Regions from separate parts of the Shewanella sp. ENK2 genome, predicted to be linked through region 2. Evidence: predicted binding sites of a transcription regulator. Region 2 holds the regulator's gene; each other region holds the start of a gene.
What was found. The regulator sigma-54, encoded in region 2, starts transcription at its own class of promoters, with help from an activator protein. The targets are predictions, from matches to a motif close to GTTGGCACGNNNNTNGNNT.
Positions count from the first base shown of each region.

Region 1 (4,423 bases), 2.2 Mb from region 2:
TAAAGGTCAAGCACAAGCCATTGAGTCATATTGGCCAACGATGGGCTTAGATTATACCCCTGAACCTATCAATCTTACTGAGATTTTTAATCGTGACGCGGATACAGTGTTAGAAATTGGTTTTGGCATGGGGGCATCACTTGTTGAGATGGCCAACGCTGCGCCAGAACTAAACTATATTGGTATCGAAGTGCATAAACCGGGTGTTGGTGCTTGTTTAGTCGATGCTGGTAAAGCTGGGGTAACTAACTTACGTGTTTATCATCATGATGCGATGGAAGTATTAGAAAATAGTATTGCTGATGGTTCGTTAGCGAGAGTCCAACTATTTTTCCCTGATCCATGGCACAAAAAACGTCACCATAAGCGCCGTATCGTACAAGCTGAGTTCGCTCAACTAATCCGTCGTAAGCTTAAAATTGGTGGTGTCTTCCACATGGCGACAGATTGGGAAAATTACAGTGAACATATGCTAGAAGTGATGTCTGCTGCTGATGGTTATAAAAACCAGTCAGCAACAAATACTGTCGTTGAGCGTCCTGAACATCGCCCATTAACTAAATTTGAAGCTCGAGGCCATCGCTTAGGTCATGGTGTTTGGGACTTGATGTTTGAGCGAGTAAGCTAAGCTTATTCCTCAACTTGTTATAACAATATCTTTATTTAATACTAACTAGGATAAAAACATGGCTAAGAATCGTACTCGCCGTTTACGTAAAAAGTTACGCGTTGATGAGTTCCAAGAACTTGGTTTTGATGTCAACTGGACGTTCGAAGAATCAATTTCTGAAGAGGATATTGATAAAGCTGTTGACGAGTTTATCGATCAAGTTATCGAGCCTCGTAAATTAGGCTTCCATGGCGGCGGTCATAAAATGTGGGAAGGTATTATTGCAACGCAGCAAATCGGTAAATGTACTGAAGAAGACGTTGCTGCTGTGAAAGCATTTTGGGAATCGAAAAAAGTGCCTCAACTTGAAGTTAGTGCACTTTATGATATCTGGTGGGGCTAATATAGCCGATGCCTGAGCAAATATTGCTAGAACAAGTGGTCGACAAAGTTCGGCCACTTATTGGTTCTGGGAAGGTCGCAAACTACATACCAGCATTGGGTAATGTCGATCCGAATAAAATTGCCATAGCAGTCACCACAGCTGATGGTCAAACTTTGGGCGCTGGCGACTATCTAGAGCCATTTTCAATTCAAAGTATCTCCAAAGTATTTAGTTTAACTCTGGCGTTGAGTTTGTATTCTGAAGATGAAATTTGGTGTCGAGTAGGTAAAGAACCTTCGGGGCAGTCCTTTAATTCGCTTGTACAAGTTGAATTAGAACGCGGGATCCCGCGAAATCCCTTTATTAATGCAGGTGCTTTAGTGATTGCCGATTTAATTCAAGCAAGACAAAGCGCCCCTAAGCATCGTATGTTGGAAGAAGTACGAAAGCTTAGTGGTAACTCACATATTTGTTTTGACAAGAATGTGGCTAACTCTGAGTTCAAATTCAGCGCTAGAAATGCCTCTATTGCTTACTTAATGAAATCTTTTGGAAATTTCGAAGGTAATGTTGATACGGTATTAAAAAGTTACTTTCATTACTGTTCATTAAAAATGAACTGCGCGGATTTATCAAAAGCGATGTTCTATTTAGCTAATCGAGGGAAAACCTTACAAGGTCATCAGTTGATTACACCTGTACAAACTCGTCAGCTGAATGCTTTGCTTGCAACATCAGGTTTATATGATGGTGCAGGGGAGTTTGCCTATCGAGTTGGTATGCCGGGTAAAAGTGGCGTAGGCGGTGGCATCATTGCTGTAATTCCTGGAGACATGTCCATTTGTGTTTGGTCACCTGAACTTGATCAAAATGGCAACTCACTGGCTGGCACACACATGTTAGAACACCTTTCGCAATCTCTAGGCCGCTCGATATTTTAAAAGCGGCTTAATGCTTTTACTTCAATACGTCGTATTTCAAGTCTTTCCTCTTCAATACTTTCAGTCTCAATACTTTCAGTTTCAAAACTTTAGGTTTCAAAACCTTACGGTTCAAAATCTTACGGTTCAAAACCTTCAGCCAAGAAGGCTGAATTATAACCTGCTCTAATTAGGCTATCTATATTCTGCTATCGGTGCATAAAAGCGCTGATGAACTTATATTATTAATGTGTGAAATAAACCACTTTATGGTTAATTTCACGCAAACTGAGTAAACTTTTTTAGCAATTCCGCTTAATTTGTTGCTAGAACATTTTCTTAATTATTTGAAATATAATGATTTATATATTTTGGCACGCTGTGTGCTTTATATGGATTAAGTAAAGCGTTCTTTAACTGGCGCTAAGTCACTTAATAGAGTTTGGGTTCACTTATTATTAAAAATGCAGTCTAGTCGTGAAAGATTGTATTTGTTTAACAGCAAGGAAATGGCTAATGAAAACGTTAAATTATACCAACACAGGGTTACTTAAAGGCATTGCATTATCAGGATTAATTTTTACAGCTGGCGCCTTCAACCCTGCAATGGCTAAACTGTCAATTGAAGATCAGCAATGCAATGTAACCTTAAATTATGATGTGACGGTAGAACCGCAAAAACTACTCGTTAGTGAAAAAGGCCAAGAGTTATATCGTGTCGAAATGGGCGAATTATTTGTTGAAGGTAATAAAATTAAACTTAACGCTCAGCAACAAAACTTAGTGTCAGATTATTCTGAAGGCTTATCTAAGCAAGTTCCAGAAATTATCGATCTCGTTAATGAAGTCGTCGTACTTGCCACCGATGCTGTGAGTTTAGCGCTTACGCCAATTTTTGGTGATGCGACAGGGGCTAAGCTTGATGAAATGTTAGCAGGCATTCAAAGCCGTTTGGATGAAGCTGCTTATCAGCAAGGCGATAAATTCTATCTAGGAGCGACTGAATCATCAATTGAGCAAGCATTTAATGAAGACTTCGAGAAAGAAATGGAAGCGATGATAGAAAATTCTATGGGCAGCTTTATGATGGCCCTTGGTGCTGAAATGATGTCTTCAGAAGGCGGTAGTTTCGAAGAGAAAATGGACTCGTTCGGAAAGAAAATGGAAAAAATGGGCGAGGATATTGAGTTACAAGTTGCTGAGCAATCAGAGGCTATCGAAGCGAAAGCTGAAAAGATTTGCGAAGACTTTGAAGAACTTATGATTATAGAAGGTGAGATGCGCCAGTCTATCCCTCAGTTGTCTGATTACCAATTAGCAACATTAGATCACGAGTTATATGAGTAATTTACCTTGAGTGACTCTTTAAGCTTGAGTGAAGCTTAAGGTAATAACAATTACCTATTCTTTAGCGGTAATTATTCATTATCTTGATTGTTCAATTTATAGCATTGTTAAAATGTACCTGACCTTCCCCTGCAACCTTTTGCAGGGGCTTTTTCGTTATTAATCCGCTTAATCCCCTTATTCAACGACATTTCTAAGAAACTAATTATTTGTTCTGATAAAAAAATTGTATATTATAAATATAGAGCCATTTATAGTTTTTTTGGTATACTCCTAAAATTATAAAACTGAATTGCTAACCTATTAACTTATTGTTTTAGTTTTGGTTGGTTATTCAAGATAACGGATTATCTGTATTTAATTTCTTTTTTGGTGTTCTGTGTATTATTTTTACACTGCATTCCTGACTGATTTTTGCTCAGTTTTGTTTCGGGCAAGTTACAGTTATTTGCATACCAAAAACTATTTTTAATGTCGTAAACAGCGTAAGGCGACTCCAATGTTAGAACTGTTAGAACCTATTGCTATTTTTACTCATGTTGCCCGTGCTGGTAGTTTCAGCGCTGCAGCGAGAAGACTGAGTATATCTAAATCCAAAGTAAGTACTCAGGTTGCTGATCTTGAACATAAACTTGGGGTTCAACTTATTCAACGTACTACACGTAGTTTGAGTCTTACTGAGGCCGGGAACTTACTTTATATCCAAGGTGAAGAGCTGCTAAGAGATGCAGAGCAAGCCGTGGCGAGTGTGCACAATCTTAATGATGCTACTCGTGGTGTATTGAAAGTAGGTATTTCGCAGTCGTTCGGTACTATGCATATTATCCCTGCATTACCTGAGTTTATGGCTAAACACCCTGAGTTAGAGCTACAGGTTAGCTTATTGGATCATAAGGTTGACGTGGTCAGCGAAGGGTTAGATTTACTATTAACTATGTCTGAGCAATTACCTTTGGGCATGGTGGCACGTCCTTTAATGAAGTGTCAGTTCCTTTTAGCTGCATCACCTGAGTATATTGCTCAACATGGCACAATTTCTCGCCCAGAACAGTTAGTTGATCATAACTGTCTTGTATATCAAGGTGAGTGGCATGAACACAGTATGTGGCAGTTCAAGAAAGGTGAAGATTACTGTGAGATCGGTGTTTCTGGTAACTTCCG
Region 1 covers NZ_CP171406.1:3,431,144-3,435,566, forward strand. The annotation lists gene trmB (tRNA (guanosine(46)-N7)-methyltransferase TrmB) at 1-628, shown strand, start outside; gene ACGEDC_RS15070 (50S ribosome-binding protein YggL) at 687-1,013, shown strand; gene glsB (glutaminase B) at 1,022-1,936, shown strand; gene ACGEDC_RS15080 (YggN family protein) at 2,432-3,262, shown strand; gene ACGEDC_RS15085 (LysR family transcriptional regulator) at 3,762-4,423, shown strand, end outside.
Region 1: ACGEDC_RS15080 (YggN family protein) is a predicted target of sigma-54. The motif match lies at 2,286-2,304, and genes of this name have one in related genera.

Region 2 (4,423 bases):
TCAAACATAAAGTCGGCTTCAGTAGGCATACCGTGCTTGAATCCAAATGATTCAAAGTGAATGACTAATTCTTTATCAACACTGCCCATAAGAATTTGTCGGACTTGATCGCTCAAATCGTAAATATTCAGCTGAGATGTGTCGATGTAGTGATCAACCATTTTGGCAATTGGTTCGAGCAATCGACCTTCAAGTTGAATCGCTTCTTGTAATGAGATTTGATTTTTTGACAGCGGGTGTAATCGACGTGTTTCACTGTATCGTTTAAGCAGTACTTGATCATTGGCATTTAAAAATAAACTAATGATAGTGGTATCGTCGGACAACAAAGCGATTTGCTGCTCTAATACTTTGCCTTGCTCTTCGATATTGCGCACATCAACACTGATGGCGACAAGTTCGTTATTTCCTTTTAGCTGCTCTAGTAGGCTGCCAATCAGTGGGAGAGGTAGGTTATCAACACAGTAATAACCTAAATCCTCTAACACTCTTAAAGCAACTGACTTACCTGAGCCCGATCGTCCTGATACGATGACAAGTTTCATGCAGTAATAACCTGATACAGTTCTGTAGCGTCATGACTCTTTCGAAGTCTTTTAAGGATGAGTTTATCGCTTAATTTCTCAGCCATACTTGATAACGTGCTTAAGTGTTGCTGACATTGCTCAGAAGGAACCAATAAGGCAAATAAAATGTCTACTGGCTTCTTATCAATAGCATCAAAGTCGATAGCTTCTTCACATTTGATCAAAATAGCGATCGGCGATTCAATGTCGTCTAAACGCCCATGTGGAATCGCAATGCCATTGCCGATACCTGTGCTACCCATTTTTTCACGTGCTATTAAACTTTCGAAAATAGCTTGTGAAGATAGAGTAGGGTACTGGTCAGCCATTAAATTGCTGATAAGTTCCAGTACCTTTTTCTTACTGCCCGGAGTGGCACAGGTAGTGCACGCCGGCTGCAGGATGGTGCGAAGTTCCATCGTTAGTGTTTAATTAACTTCTCTTTGTGTTTAATTACCTGACGGTCTAATTTGTCTATCAGGGCGTCAATTGCGACATACATATCTGCGTTTTGAGATACGGCAAAAACTTCACCTCCTTTGAGGTGCAATTTAGCTTCGGCAATCTGTTGTAACTTTTGTACATTGAGCACAACGTGAACATTATTGATCTGTTCGAAGTGACGTTCAAGCTTTGAAAATTTAGTTTGCACATACTCACGTAAAGATTGAGTAATTTCGATATGGTGTCCAGTCAGGTTAATTTGCATAGATCATCCTCCAATAACAAAGGCTTATAAGCTTTTGCGTTGGTTTGAGGGAGGGATGAGCATTGCTTCACGATATTTGGCGATCGTACGCCGAGCAACATTGATCCCTTGTTCAGCCAGTAGCGTCGCCATTTTACTATCGCTAAGTGGCTTTTTCTGGTTTTCTGCAGCGACCAGCTTTTTGATAAAGGCTCTGATTGCTGTAGATGAACACTCTCCGCCATCATCGGTACTTACGTGGCTAGAGAAGAAGTATTTTAGTTCAAAAAGGCCGCGAGGGGTGTGCATATATTTTTGAGTTGTAACCCGTGAGATGGTCGATTCATGCATCTCTACCGCTTCGGCAATATCATTTAAAACCATAGGCTTCATGGCTTCTTCGCCGAACTCAAAGAAACCTTGCTGGAATTGAACAATACAATTTGCCACTTTTAACAGGGTTTCATTGCGGCTTTCAATACTTTTAATAAACCATTTGGCTTCTTGTAAGTGACCGCGAATGAATTGGCTGTCAGCTTGATTGGCTGAGCCTTTTGCCATGGCGGCATATTGCTGATTTACGCCTATTTTAGGCATATTATCTGGGTTTAATTCTACGACCCAACGGCCATTCTTTTTAAACACTGTGACATCTGGGATGACGTACTCATCTTTGATTGGAGTAATTTGTAACCCTGGGCGAGGGTTCAGTGTTTGGATAAATTGAATCGCTTCGCGTAAATCATCTTCTTTAAGCTTGGTTTTACGCATTAGTAATCTGAAATCACGACCTGCTATTAAATCTAGGTGTTCAGATATCAGTAATTTTACATTTTCTATGCAAGGGATTTCGCTTGGGTATTGTCCCAATTGAATCATCAAACATTCGCTTAAATTTCTTGCAGCGACACCCACTGGATCAAAATGTTGTACACGCTTTAATACGGCTTCAACCTCATCAAGTTCAATATCCTCAAGACCGAGTGCATCGAGAATATCTTCTGTTGATTGAGTTAAGTAACCTCTATCATCAATTGCGTCGATGATGGCTGTCGCAATGGCGAGGTCATTTTCAGAAAATGGGGTTAAGTTTTTTTGCCATTCTAAATGTTCGTATAAACCTTCAGTCGTTTCACCTTGAAATGGCATATCGTCATCACGGCTTACAGCGCCAGAACCTGAGTTAGGAGAGGCGGTGTAGACTTCATCCCAAGTGGTATCCATTGGTAAGTCTTCAGGCATGGACTCTTTCGTAAGTGACTCTGTTGTATCGACTGATGAGGTGTCTTTTTCTACGCTGACTTGGCTGTTATCGCTAAAATCGGTGTCAGTTTGCTGAGTATTGTCTTTGACTGGTTCTTTTGCTTTGGCAAACTCATCCTCAAGCTCAAGAAGAGGATTTGAGTCAAGTGCTTGCTGAATTTCTTGCTGTAGCTCCAAAGAGGAAAGTTGCAATAAGCGAATGGCTTGTTGCAACTGCGGGGTCATTGTCAGGTGTTGACCCATTTTAAGTTGGAGTGAGGCTTTCATTTACCGCTTATCCCTAATTGAATTTCATCATCGCGACTACAATGTTATGGGTCTAGCACCTTTGTAAGTGTTAGCTAGACTTTAACCGAACTTGGGTTCTACTTTGCCAAAAATTAGCGTTAAGTTTTGAGTCTAGTGTATAACGCTAAAAAGTGGGACTGGTTGGCCGCGAAAATGCCATACTTGTACACTAAAGAATGCTAACTATAGCTTGAATTGCTCACCTAAGTATACTGACCTGACTTGCTGATTGTCTAAGATCTCAGCAGGTGTACCTTCAGCAATTAAATCTCCGTGGCTGACAATATACGCACGCTCACATACATCAAGTGTTTCACGGACATTATGGTCAGTAATCAATACTCCAAGACCACGATTTTTTAGTTGTTGAATAATTTTCTTAATATCTATCACAGAGATAGGATCAACACCCGCAAATGGTTCATCTAATAAAATAAACTTAGGATTGGCGGCTAAAGCGCGTGCTATTTCTACACGTCGACGTTCACCACCTGATAGAGCCATACCTTGGCTGTCACGAATATGGGTAATATTGAACTCTTCTAATAAGTGCTCTAATTCTTCGATTCGTTGCTCACTCGATAAGGTTTTGCGGGTTTGCAGCACTGCCATGATGTTATCGTGCACAGTGAGTTTTCTAAAAATACTGGCTTCTTGAGGTAAGTAACCAATACCTTTACGAGCACGTAAATGCATTGGGTCTGCAGTCAAGTCGTCAGAATCAATCAAAATACGACCTTTATCGCTTTTGACTAAGCCTACAACCATATAAAAGGTTGTGGTTTTACCTGCACCATTTGGCCCTAAAAGACCAACAATCTGACCCGTTTTAACGGTTAGGCTAACGTTTTTGACAACTTGGCGGCTTTTATAGCTTTTTGCTAAGTTTTCAGCTGTTAAGGTAATTTGTGTCATTATTGCTTTTGCTCTGCCGCAGGGGTCGTTATGTCTGCATTGGTTGAGTTTTGAATATCAGATTCTTGAGGGGTGACTGATTCAAGGAGGGCATCAGTGTTAGTTTCAACAGCATTTGCCTCAGGAGTCACTGTTTGATTCTCAGTTACATTGTTAGGTACATTATCAGTCGTATCAGCATCTGGGTTATCAAGCGAATCATTATTTTCTAACGGCGCTTCGTCTGAGTTATCAAGTTCTTCGTTTTCTTTATTCAAGTCAGGGTAATTTTCTGGCTGAAAAATTGTGATAACTCTGTCTTTTCCTTCACCTGTGCTTTCAGCGATCAGTTGCTGTTTATCAATATTATAGCTAATGAGATTACCAGTAACCTGACTGCCTGCCTGGTCAAGTTTTGCATTGCCTTTTAAGGTTAAAATACTGGTCGAAAGCTCATATTTTATTTCGTTTGCACTTGCGGTACCGATACGGCCATCATCGAGTTCTTGTGAGAATGTGGCTGGATTACCTGTCGCAATCATGGTTTTTTTGCCACCCGACTCTTCACTGAATGCACGTAATTGATCGGCATTAATATTAATGGTGCCTTGCGTCACATTCACTGGGCCGAAGAAAATCACTTGGTTATTTTTAATATCTGCTTTTTGGCTGACGGCAGCGACTTTAAGCTCTTGTTGTAAATCACCTTCTTTGGCATGAACGC
Region 2 covers NZ_CP171406.1:1,238,860-1,243,282, reverse strand. The annotation lists gene rapZ (RNase adapter RapZ) at 1-545, opposite strand, end outside; gene ptsN (PTS IIA-like nitrogen regulatory protein PtsN) at 542-985, opposite strand; gene hpf (ribosome hibernation promoting factor) at 988-1,275, opposite strand; gene ACGEDC_RS05585 (RNA polymerase factor sigma-54) at 1,300-2,784, opposite strand; gene lptB (LPS export ABC transporter ATP-binding protein) at 2,989-3,720, opposite strand; partial or broken gene lptA (lipopolysaccharide transport periplasmic protein LptA) at 3,915-4,423, opposite strand, start outside.

Region 3 (4,423 bases), 800 kb from region 2:
TGCCGTTAAAACAAAACCTCGATCAACCTGTTGTCGCTGATGACAAAAGTTTGGCATTACTGTCAATTGCACAACGAGTCGCAAGTTCCGATGCATCAGTGATGATAATGGGGCCGAGCGGTTCAGGTAAAGAAGTGCTTGCACGATATATTCATCAAAACAGTGCCAGAGCAGATGAGCCTTTTATTGCCATTAACTGCGCCGCTATACCTGAGAATATGCTTGAAGCAACCCTATTTGGTTATGAAAAAGGCGCCTTTACTGGCGCTTATCAGGCGTGTCCTGGTAAATTTGAGCAGGCACAAGGCGGGACGATTTTATTAGATGAAATCTCTGAAATGGAGCTTGGTCTGCAAGCTAAACTTTTACGTGTGCTGCAAGAAAGGGAAGTAGAGCGCCTTGGCGGTCGTAAAACGATATCGCTAAACGTTCGAGTGTTAGCAACTTCCAACCGTGATTTGAAAGAAATGGCATCTTCAGGAGCCTTTAGAGAAGACTTATATTATCGCATTAATGTGTTTCCGCTTACTTGGCCTGCATTAAATCAGCGACCTGCTGATATTTTACCGCTTGCTCGTCATTTGATTGTGAAACATGCAAAGCTTGCGAATATTTCACCAGTACCCACAATCGATGATGTGGCTTGTAGAAGGCTGCTGACTTATCGCTGGCCTGGTAATGTGCGCGAGCTTGATAATGTCATTCAACGAGCGCTGATATTGCATACAGGTGAAGAGGTGACAAGCAATGATATTGTGCTTGATAGTGCCGAAGTGCCGCTGCAGCCTACTGAGCAACAAGCTAAACCGAGCACAGAAACAGATGGCTTAGGGGGAGAATTAAAAGCCCAAGAACATGTGATTATTTTAGAAACATTAAATCAGTGTAATGGCAGCCGTAAAGCGGTAGCTGAAAAGCTGGGAATTAGCGCAAGAACCTTACGATATAAAATGGCGAAAATGCGCGATATGGGCATTCAAGTGCCGGCTTAATTTTCTCCTGTTAACGTATCTGTTGTTAACGTCAGCCAGAAAACCTAGCACTTTCGCTAGGTTTTCTTATCTACAATGACGATTGCTGCGCACACATTGAGCAAACTCACTGCTTTTTACCCCCAATATCTATTGTTAATAGGCATTTTTATATTATTGGCATCCTAATTGCTAAATCTATTGTAACTGGTTTTTAGTCGTCAAATATCCGACGAATAGGAGTTTACAATGCAGGTTAGCGGAAATCCTTTTTTACAAGAAATGCAATCACTTCGTGGTGAAATTTCACCTAATCTTCGTTCTCCAATTCAACCGGATATGACTCAGAAGGTGGGTAATACATCAGGGGCTGATTTTGGAGAGTTACTTTCTCAAGCCGTTGGAAGTGTTACTGCTTTACAAAAAAATTCCGCCAACCTAGCGACACGTTTAGAAATGGGTGATTCGACAGTCACACTGTCAGATACCGTAATAGCTCGTGAAAAGTCAGGTGTGGCATTTGAAGCAACTGTGCAAGTAAGAAACAAGCTTGTTGAAGCTTATAAAGAAATTATGAGCATGCCTGTTTAGGCTCTTATCAGATTAGAAAGTAGGTAATTATTGTGAGCACAGATCTCGTATTAGATTCAGATACCGTTGATAGCACAGGGATTCAGCAAGAGAACAAATCTGGCTTAATGAGTTCATTTGGCAGTGCTGATTTCATGCGTCAAATCACCATGATATTAGCGTTGGCAGTCTGTTTGGTGCTGGCGGTTTTCATGATGATTTGGGCGCAAGAGCCTGAGTTTAGACCTCTAGGTCAGATGGAAACCAATGAAATGATCCAGGTTCTGGACGTTCTCGATAAAAATAAAATTGCCTATAAAATTTCTGGTGATGTAGTCAGTATTCCAGAAGATAAGTATCAAGATGTAAAATTACTATTAGGCCGTGCAGGTGTTGAAACCTCAAGCCAACCAACTGATTATTTGAGTAAAGATAGCGGCTTTGGTGTGAGTCAACGCATGGAGCAGGCGAGATTAAAACAAAGCCAAGAAGTCAATTTAGCTCGTGCAATTGAAGAGCTTAAAAGTGTTACTCGTGCCAAAGTGATTCTAGCGTTACCAAAAGAAAATGTATTTGCCAGAAACAAATCTAAACCTAGCGCAACCGTAGTCGTTAACGTGCGCCGTGGCAGCTTAGGCCAAGAAGAAATTGATTCCATTGTTGATATTGTCGCTTCTGCTGTTCAGGGTTTAGAGCCTACTCGAGTCACAGTGACTGACTCTAATGGCCGTTTACTTAACTCTGGAAGCCAAGATGGCGCTTCAGCAAGAGCTCGCCGTGAACAAGAGTTAGTTCAACAAAAAGAATCTGAATACCGTAATAAGGTTGATTCTATTTTAATGCCGATTTTAGGCCCTGAAAACTTTACCTCGCAAGTGGATGTCAATATGGACTTCACTGCCGTTGAGCAAACAGCAAAACGTTTTTCTCCTGATTTACCAGCAGTACGCAGCGAAATGACCATTGAGCGTAATTCATCGGGTCAGGCAATGGGTGGTATTCCAGGTGCATTATCAAACCAACCACCTATGGAGTCTGATATTCCACAAGAAGTGGGTGAATCTGAAGCCACAGCGGCTACTGGAGACAGTTTCCGTGAAGCAACTCGTAACTTTGAGCTTGATACCACTATTAGCCATACTCGTCAGCAAGTTGGTGTGGTTAGAAGGTTAAGTGTATCGGTCGCCATCGACTACAAGCCTGGACCAGTTGATGAAAATGGTGTGGTAACAAGAGTACCTAGAACCGAACAAGAGCTGACTAATATCCGACGTTTATTAGAAGGGGCGATGGGGTTTACCAGTCAACGTGGTGATACGTTGGAGGTAGTAACCGTTCCATTTATGGACCAACTAATTGAAGAATTGCCAGCGCTAGAAATGTGGGAGCAACCATGGTTTTGGCGAGCGGTAAGGCTAATACTAGGCGCATTATTAGTGCTAGTTCTGATATTATTTGTTATTCGTCCAATGCTAAACAGGTTATTGAAATCTAACGAAGTTGAGATGCCTGAAGAAACACGTTTGGGCCATGAGCTTGCTGAAATTGAAGATCAGTACGCTGCAGACACATTAGGCATGTTAAATACTCAGCAAGCTGATTACAGTTATGCTGATGACGGTTCGATTCAAATTCCGAACCTGCACAAAGATGATGATATGATCAAGTCGATTAGGGCATTAGTGGCTAATGAACCTGAACTTTCTACCCAAGTAATTAAGAGTTGGTTACAAGAAGATGGCAAATGATGACGTAGCAGTTGCAGAGGCAACTAAAGGGTTTAACCCTGATGACTTAACGGGTATCGAGAAAACGGCTATTTTGCTGTTAAGCCTAAGCGAAGCTGATGCAGCTTCGATTTTAAAGCACCTTGAACCTAAGCAAGTCCAGAAAGTCGGTATGGCAATGGCTGCTATGGAAGAGTTTGGCCAAGAAAAAGTCATTGGCGTTCATAAGTTATTTCTTGAAGAAATCCAAAAATTCTCATCTATTGGCTTTAATAGTGAAGAATTTGTCAGAAAAGCATTAACAGCGGCACTTGGTGAAGATAAAGCGGGTAATTTGATTGAACAAATTATCATGGGCAGTGGTGCCAAAGGTTTGGATTCTTTGAAATGGATGGATGCACGTCAGGTTGCCACCATTATTCAGAACGAGCATCCGCAAATCCAAACTATTGTTTTATCTTATTTAGAGCCCGATCAAGCGGCTGAAATTTTTAGTCAGTTCCCAGAAAACACCCGCTTAGATTTAATGATGCGTATTGCTAACTTGGAAGAAGTGCAACCTGCTGCACTGCAAGAGTTAAATGACATCATGGAGAAACAGTTTGCAGGCCAAGGCGGCGCACAAGCAGCTAAAATGGGTGGCTTAAAAGCAGCTGCGAATATTATGAACTTCCTTGATACCGGCGTAGAAAGTCAGATTATGGAAACCATGCGTGAATCTGATGAGGAAATGGCACAACAGATCCAAGACTTAATGTTTGTATTTGAAAACTTGATTGACGTTGATGACCGTGGCATTCAAGTCTTGCTCAGAGAAGTACAACAAGATGTACTTATGAAAGCCTTGAAAGGGGCCGATGACCAGTTATCTGATAAAATCGTGGGTAATATGTCTAAGCGTGCAGGTGAGTTACTACGTGACGATCTTGAGGCTATGGGACCGATTAGGATCAGTGAAGTGGAAGTGGCTCAAAAAGAAATTCTCGCAATTGCACGACGCTTGAGTGATAGTGGTGAAATTATGCTTGGCGGCGGTGGTGGAGAAGAGTTCTTATAATCACTTGTGCTAAACGAGTGAGTGACATCACCGACTTAACCAGTATTTTTGCAGTCAATTAGGCCATTAAGATGACGGACGCTAAAACCAACAAACCG
Region 3 covers NZ_CP171406.1:443,162-447,584, reverse strand. The annotation lists gene ACGEDC_RS02125 (sigma-54-dependent transcriptional regulator) at 1-992, shown strand, start outside; gene fliE (flagellar hook-basal body complex protein FliE) at 1,221-1,562, shown strand; gene fliF (flagellar basal-body MS-ring/collar protein FliF) at 1,670-3,289, shown strand; gene fliG (flagellar motor switch protein FliG) at 3,279-4,325, shown strand; gene fliH (flagellar assembly protein FliH) at 4,397-4,423, shown strand, end outside.
Region 3: fliE (flagellar hook-basal body complex protein FliE) is a predicted target of sigma-54. The motif match lies at 1,148-1,166, and genes of this name have one in related genera.

Region 4 (4,423 bases), 1.4 Mb from region 2:
TGGCGATTAAAATAAATAATCAACACGACTTGTCAGTGTAATAAGCACAGTTAACTTAAGCACACACATTAGCTTCAATAAGCCCAAACTTACGCAACACAACTGCTTAAGGATATTTATTGTTATTACTTACTCACCAGATAGGTGAAAATTAAAAAAGGAGTGTGGCATATGTCATACAACATTAATGGTCACGAAATTACAGTCAATTTCCCTGTAAATTCAATATCATCAAACAAAAACTCAATAGCTTTTACTGACAGCCAAGGTAAAACTAAAACAACTTTTTCAAAGCGCACTGAAGCGTTAAAATTTATGAAATGGTTGATAACGGCTAACAAGTAACACCTTCCATAACGCTTGCGTTATTCATTTGCTCAGTTACTCAATAAACATCGCTTCTCGGTATTTCCTCTCACACTTTACCGGACGTTTATTAGAACTGAGCAACATGAAACAACCCCATTCGCTTCACTTCCAGCACTAATACTTAAACAACTTTCTTTAGCTACAGTTAACTTACTGACCATATTTACGTATATACCTAGCGAGCATACTTGGATTACCCAATAAACCACCTTGGTGTAAATACATAACAGGCCAAGTATTATCGACAGTTTCCGCTTTATAATCTTTATTTAAAAAATGCTCCAGCATGATAAATCCAACTGGATCATAAAGTAACTCAAACTCAATGCCAGAATCACGCACACGACGCCACATGTCATAACACTGTCGATTAAGCTTTCCAAAGTGATACTTAGTGCCATTTGATACAATATGCGGGTGAAACTCACTCTGTGATGTTAACTGACTAAACTGATGCGTTAGGTAATTGTCTCCCCCACGCAACTGCAGGTTATGACATTGACTGTTACAGTTGGCTGACTCGCCTGCGGAAGGTAGCGCTTAAAAAATCGTTGCAAGAATAATGCTGTTGTGCCCGTACCTGAAGGCAAAAACAGATTTAATCTAGTCATATTCTGCTGATGCATCCAACTCAAAATTTGCAGGCCTAATGTTTCAAGCCCTTCTGCAGCATACTCACATCGTCCACCTTCAGGAATATAGATCTCATTCGCAGATGCTTGTTTCGCTAAATCAGACACATAGCTATCAAGATTGCCGCTTACATGTTTAGGTTTCTCGACAATATTGGCGCCATTATTAAGCGCTGCTAGGTAGTTCCCCTGTGGGTTTTGTTTAAGATAATCAGCGATATGATCCACATGATAATCTAACTGCCATCCGCGCAACTTAGCCAGCACTGCAAGTGAATGTAATGAATTAGCTTGAGGTGAACCGTATCCAATAACCTTATTGATATGAGGAAAGTCCTGGGTCAAGAAGAATTGAAACTTACGGGCTTTGTTTCCGCTAAAATCAGGATGAATCAAGTCATCTCGCTTAACAAAAACCTCACGATCAGCAAATCTCATTTTATCAACGGGCGTGTCGATTGAGATATCCGCAAGAGATACATTAGAGCCAGCCGCAAACATAAGTAACGTCGCTTAAATAAAGAGTTATAGTCTGTAGTGGTATTTTAACTAACTATTAGCGATTTTCGCTATCATCAATTGTCGACAGCCCAAACTAAGTCAAGTAATGTCTTCTAACCTTCTAAACAAATCAAAATAAAATCAATAATTATCAACCACTTAAAAGAAACAAAAAGCTAATAAAAATATTGGCATAGTTTTGGCTTTCTAGTGATTATTATCACCAATGGAATATTGGTCATTTCATTAACCAGTTTTGTATGACTTAGGGAGCACCAATGTCAGTCTTGAGATTAATTTTTAATATCGCATGGTTCATCATGGGCGGATTTGTAATGGGTCTAGCATGGTGGCTAGCAGGCTTATTGTGTTTTATCAGTATTATTGGTATTCCATTTGGCCGTGCTTGCTTCGTGATTGGTGAAATGGCGTTCTGGCCATTTGGACAAGAAAACGTTAACCGTAAACATTTAAAAGGATTTGAAGATATTGGTACTGGTCCATTGGGCATGATTGGCAACGTTATTTGGTTCTTATTCTGTGGTATTTGGCTCGCGATTGGTCACTTAACCCATGCTGTAGCTTGCTTTGTTACCATTATCGGTATTCCGTTTGCAATACAACACGTAAAACTCGCACTACTGAGCTTAACACCAATTGGCCAAACCGTTGTGGCAAAAGAAAGCTACTAACAGGTCACTTATGACTGAAAGCAAAGATATTGGACAGTAGCGTTAAAACAAAAACACCTTATATTCAGCTAGCAGATTATGAGGTGTTTCTGTTCAGTTTTAAATAGAGTAAACCATTCTAAATTTCGTTATTTTTGTGGTTAAAACCAGCAATAAAAAACTCTACTTTGCCACAAGATTTACAGGCAAACATATCAAAATCTTCTTTATTAACAAACAGCTCGCCAAGTTCACCTAAAACGCCCCAGCGCGTACCTTCATGAAAACTTTTAGTACCAATAAATGTAAGGCTACTCTTGCATCGAATACAATCAATACTCGCTTTGTTAGGTGAAGCGACTGGCGCTGGTTGACCTTTTTCACAGTTACAATTCCAACAAACTTGAAAGCCATCATCAATGACGGTATTACAATTTTCGCATGTCCACGACATCCACTTTCTCCTATGACGCTAACACACTAACAATATGCTGAAATTCTGCTTCAGTCACAGGTTGAACACTCAACCTTGCCCCTTTACTCACTAATACCATATCAGCAAGTTGAGGATCAGCTTTAAGCGCTTTTAAGGTAATAATCTGCTTAAAGGTTTGCCGATAAGTTAAATCCACAGCAACCCAGCGCGGATTTTCAATATCTGATTTAGGATCATAATAACTTGACTCATTATCAAAAGCACTCTGGTCGGGATAAGGCTCAGATGATACTGTCGCCAAGCCAACAATACCCGGCACTTTGCAACTGGAATGATAAAACAATACCGTATCGCCCACTTTTACCGCATCGCGTAAAAAGTTACGCGCTTGGTAATTACGGATCCCTTCCCAAGGTTCAGTTTGGTTTTCACATTGCTGTAAATCGTCAATACTGAACTCGTCTGGCTCAGACTTCATTAACCAATATGCCATTTTGCAATCCTATTGTTTAAACTACTTTTGATGAGTGTTGTAGTAAGTTTCTTTTTATATCTTTGATTTTGCAATCGGCAGAGATGCATCACTGCCCCACTCACTCCACGAACCATCATATAAGGCAGCATCATATAAGCTTGTATCTGTACCACTTGATATAAGCGCTACCAAGCCAATACAAGCAGTAATTCCTGAGCCACAGCTAAATACAACCCGCTTACTATCTTCAGGTAATATACTGGAAAATAAATGGCGCAATTCAGCAGGACGCTTGTATGTATTACCATTTAGCACATTGGCAAAAGGGAGATTTATTGAGTCAGGAATATGGCCGCTTCTCACGCCTTGTCTTGGTTCATCAACCAAGCCATTAAAACGTGCAGTAGCTCGAACATCAATCACACTAAATTGTTTATCAGTGAGGTTGAGTAACACTTCTTGCTTTGACACAAGCTGACGAGCATCGAAACAAGAGTCCATAAATGAGATAACATCACTGCCTACATTAACTAGGCTTTCTACGTTTTTCGTATCAATAGTTAGATATTCAGATGAAGTTGGATAGCCCTGTTTAATCCATTCAGGCAGACCGCCATCTAAAATAAACACATTACTCAGACCAAACGTATGAAATATCCACCACGCACGTGGAGACGAATATATTCCCTGATTATCATATAAAACAAGTGTTGAATGTTCTGAAATACCCAGTTTATTGATAACCTTATTCACTTGGCTTTGGCTCGGAAATGAGTGCACACCAGCACTGTCGGTATCGACTAAATCTACGTTAATATCAACAAAATGACTATTAGGTATCGTCACTAATTCATCATAAATAATTGGTTCTTTGCCAATCACCTTATCCATACTGACATCAATAATCATCACAGCGTCATCATTGCATTTTTCATACAAGCAGCTAACGGACATTAACGGGTAATTAATTGGTTTTCGATTCATGTATTTTCAACCATGCTTTAATTAGCTAATTGCTACTCATTGTTTTTGATACATTAACACAATGAAAAGGTGAGGTTTAAGCTGGCTTGCAAAAGAATTTTTAATTGGGATATGCCGTTGCTTCCCTATCAATATGCTTCACAAAAGATGGTAACAAAACGCCACGACTTCGGCCTTTCAGCTCCCTAACGTCATTGGATACAAAAACACGATAAAGACGTGCAATTCACAAGCTTTTATTGAGTGACAGTAGATACTTGAATGCTAAGTTAAACGACTGTCGATTGATGTTGTTTACTATCAAACAATGCGAACTCTTCTAAAATAAGATCGGTAAATAATTGCCCCGCTCGCC
Region 4 covers NZ_CP171406.1:4,678,174-4,682,596, forward strand. The annotation lists gene ACGEDC_RS20430 (hypothetical protein) at 520-723, opposite strand; gene ACGEDC_RS20435 (pyridoxal-phosphate dependent enzyme) at 828-1,502, opposite strand; gene ACGEDC_RS20440 (YccF domain-containing protein) at 1,781-2,194, shown strand; gene ACGEDC_RS20445 (hypothetical protein) at 2,313-2,627, opposite strand; gene ACGEDC_RS20450 (EVE domain-containing protein) at 2,638-3,102, opposite strand; gene ACGEDC_RS20455 (sulfurtransferase) at 3,157-4,068, opposite strand; gene ACGEDC_RS20460 (LysR family transcriptional regulator) at 4,338-4,423, opposite strand, start outside.
Region 4: ACGEDC_RS20440 (YccF domain-containing protein) is a predicted target of sigma-54. The motif match lies at 1,690-1,708, and genes of this name have one in related genera.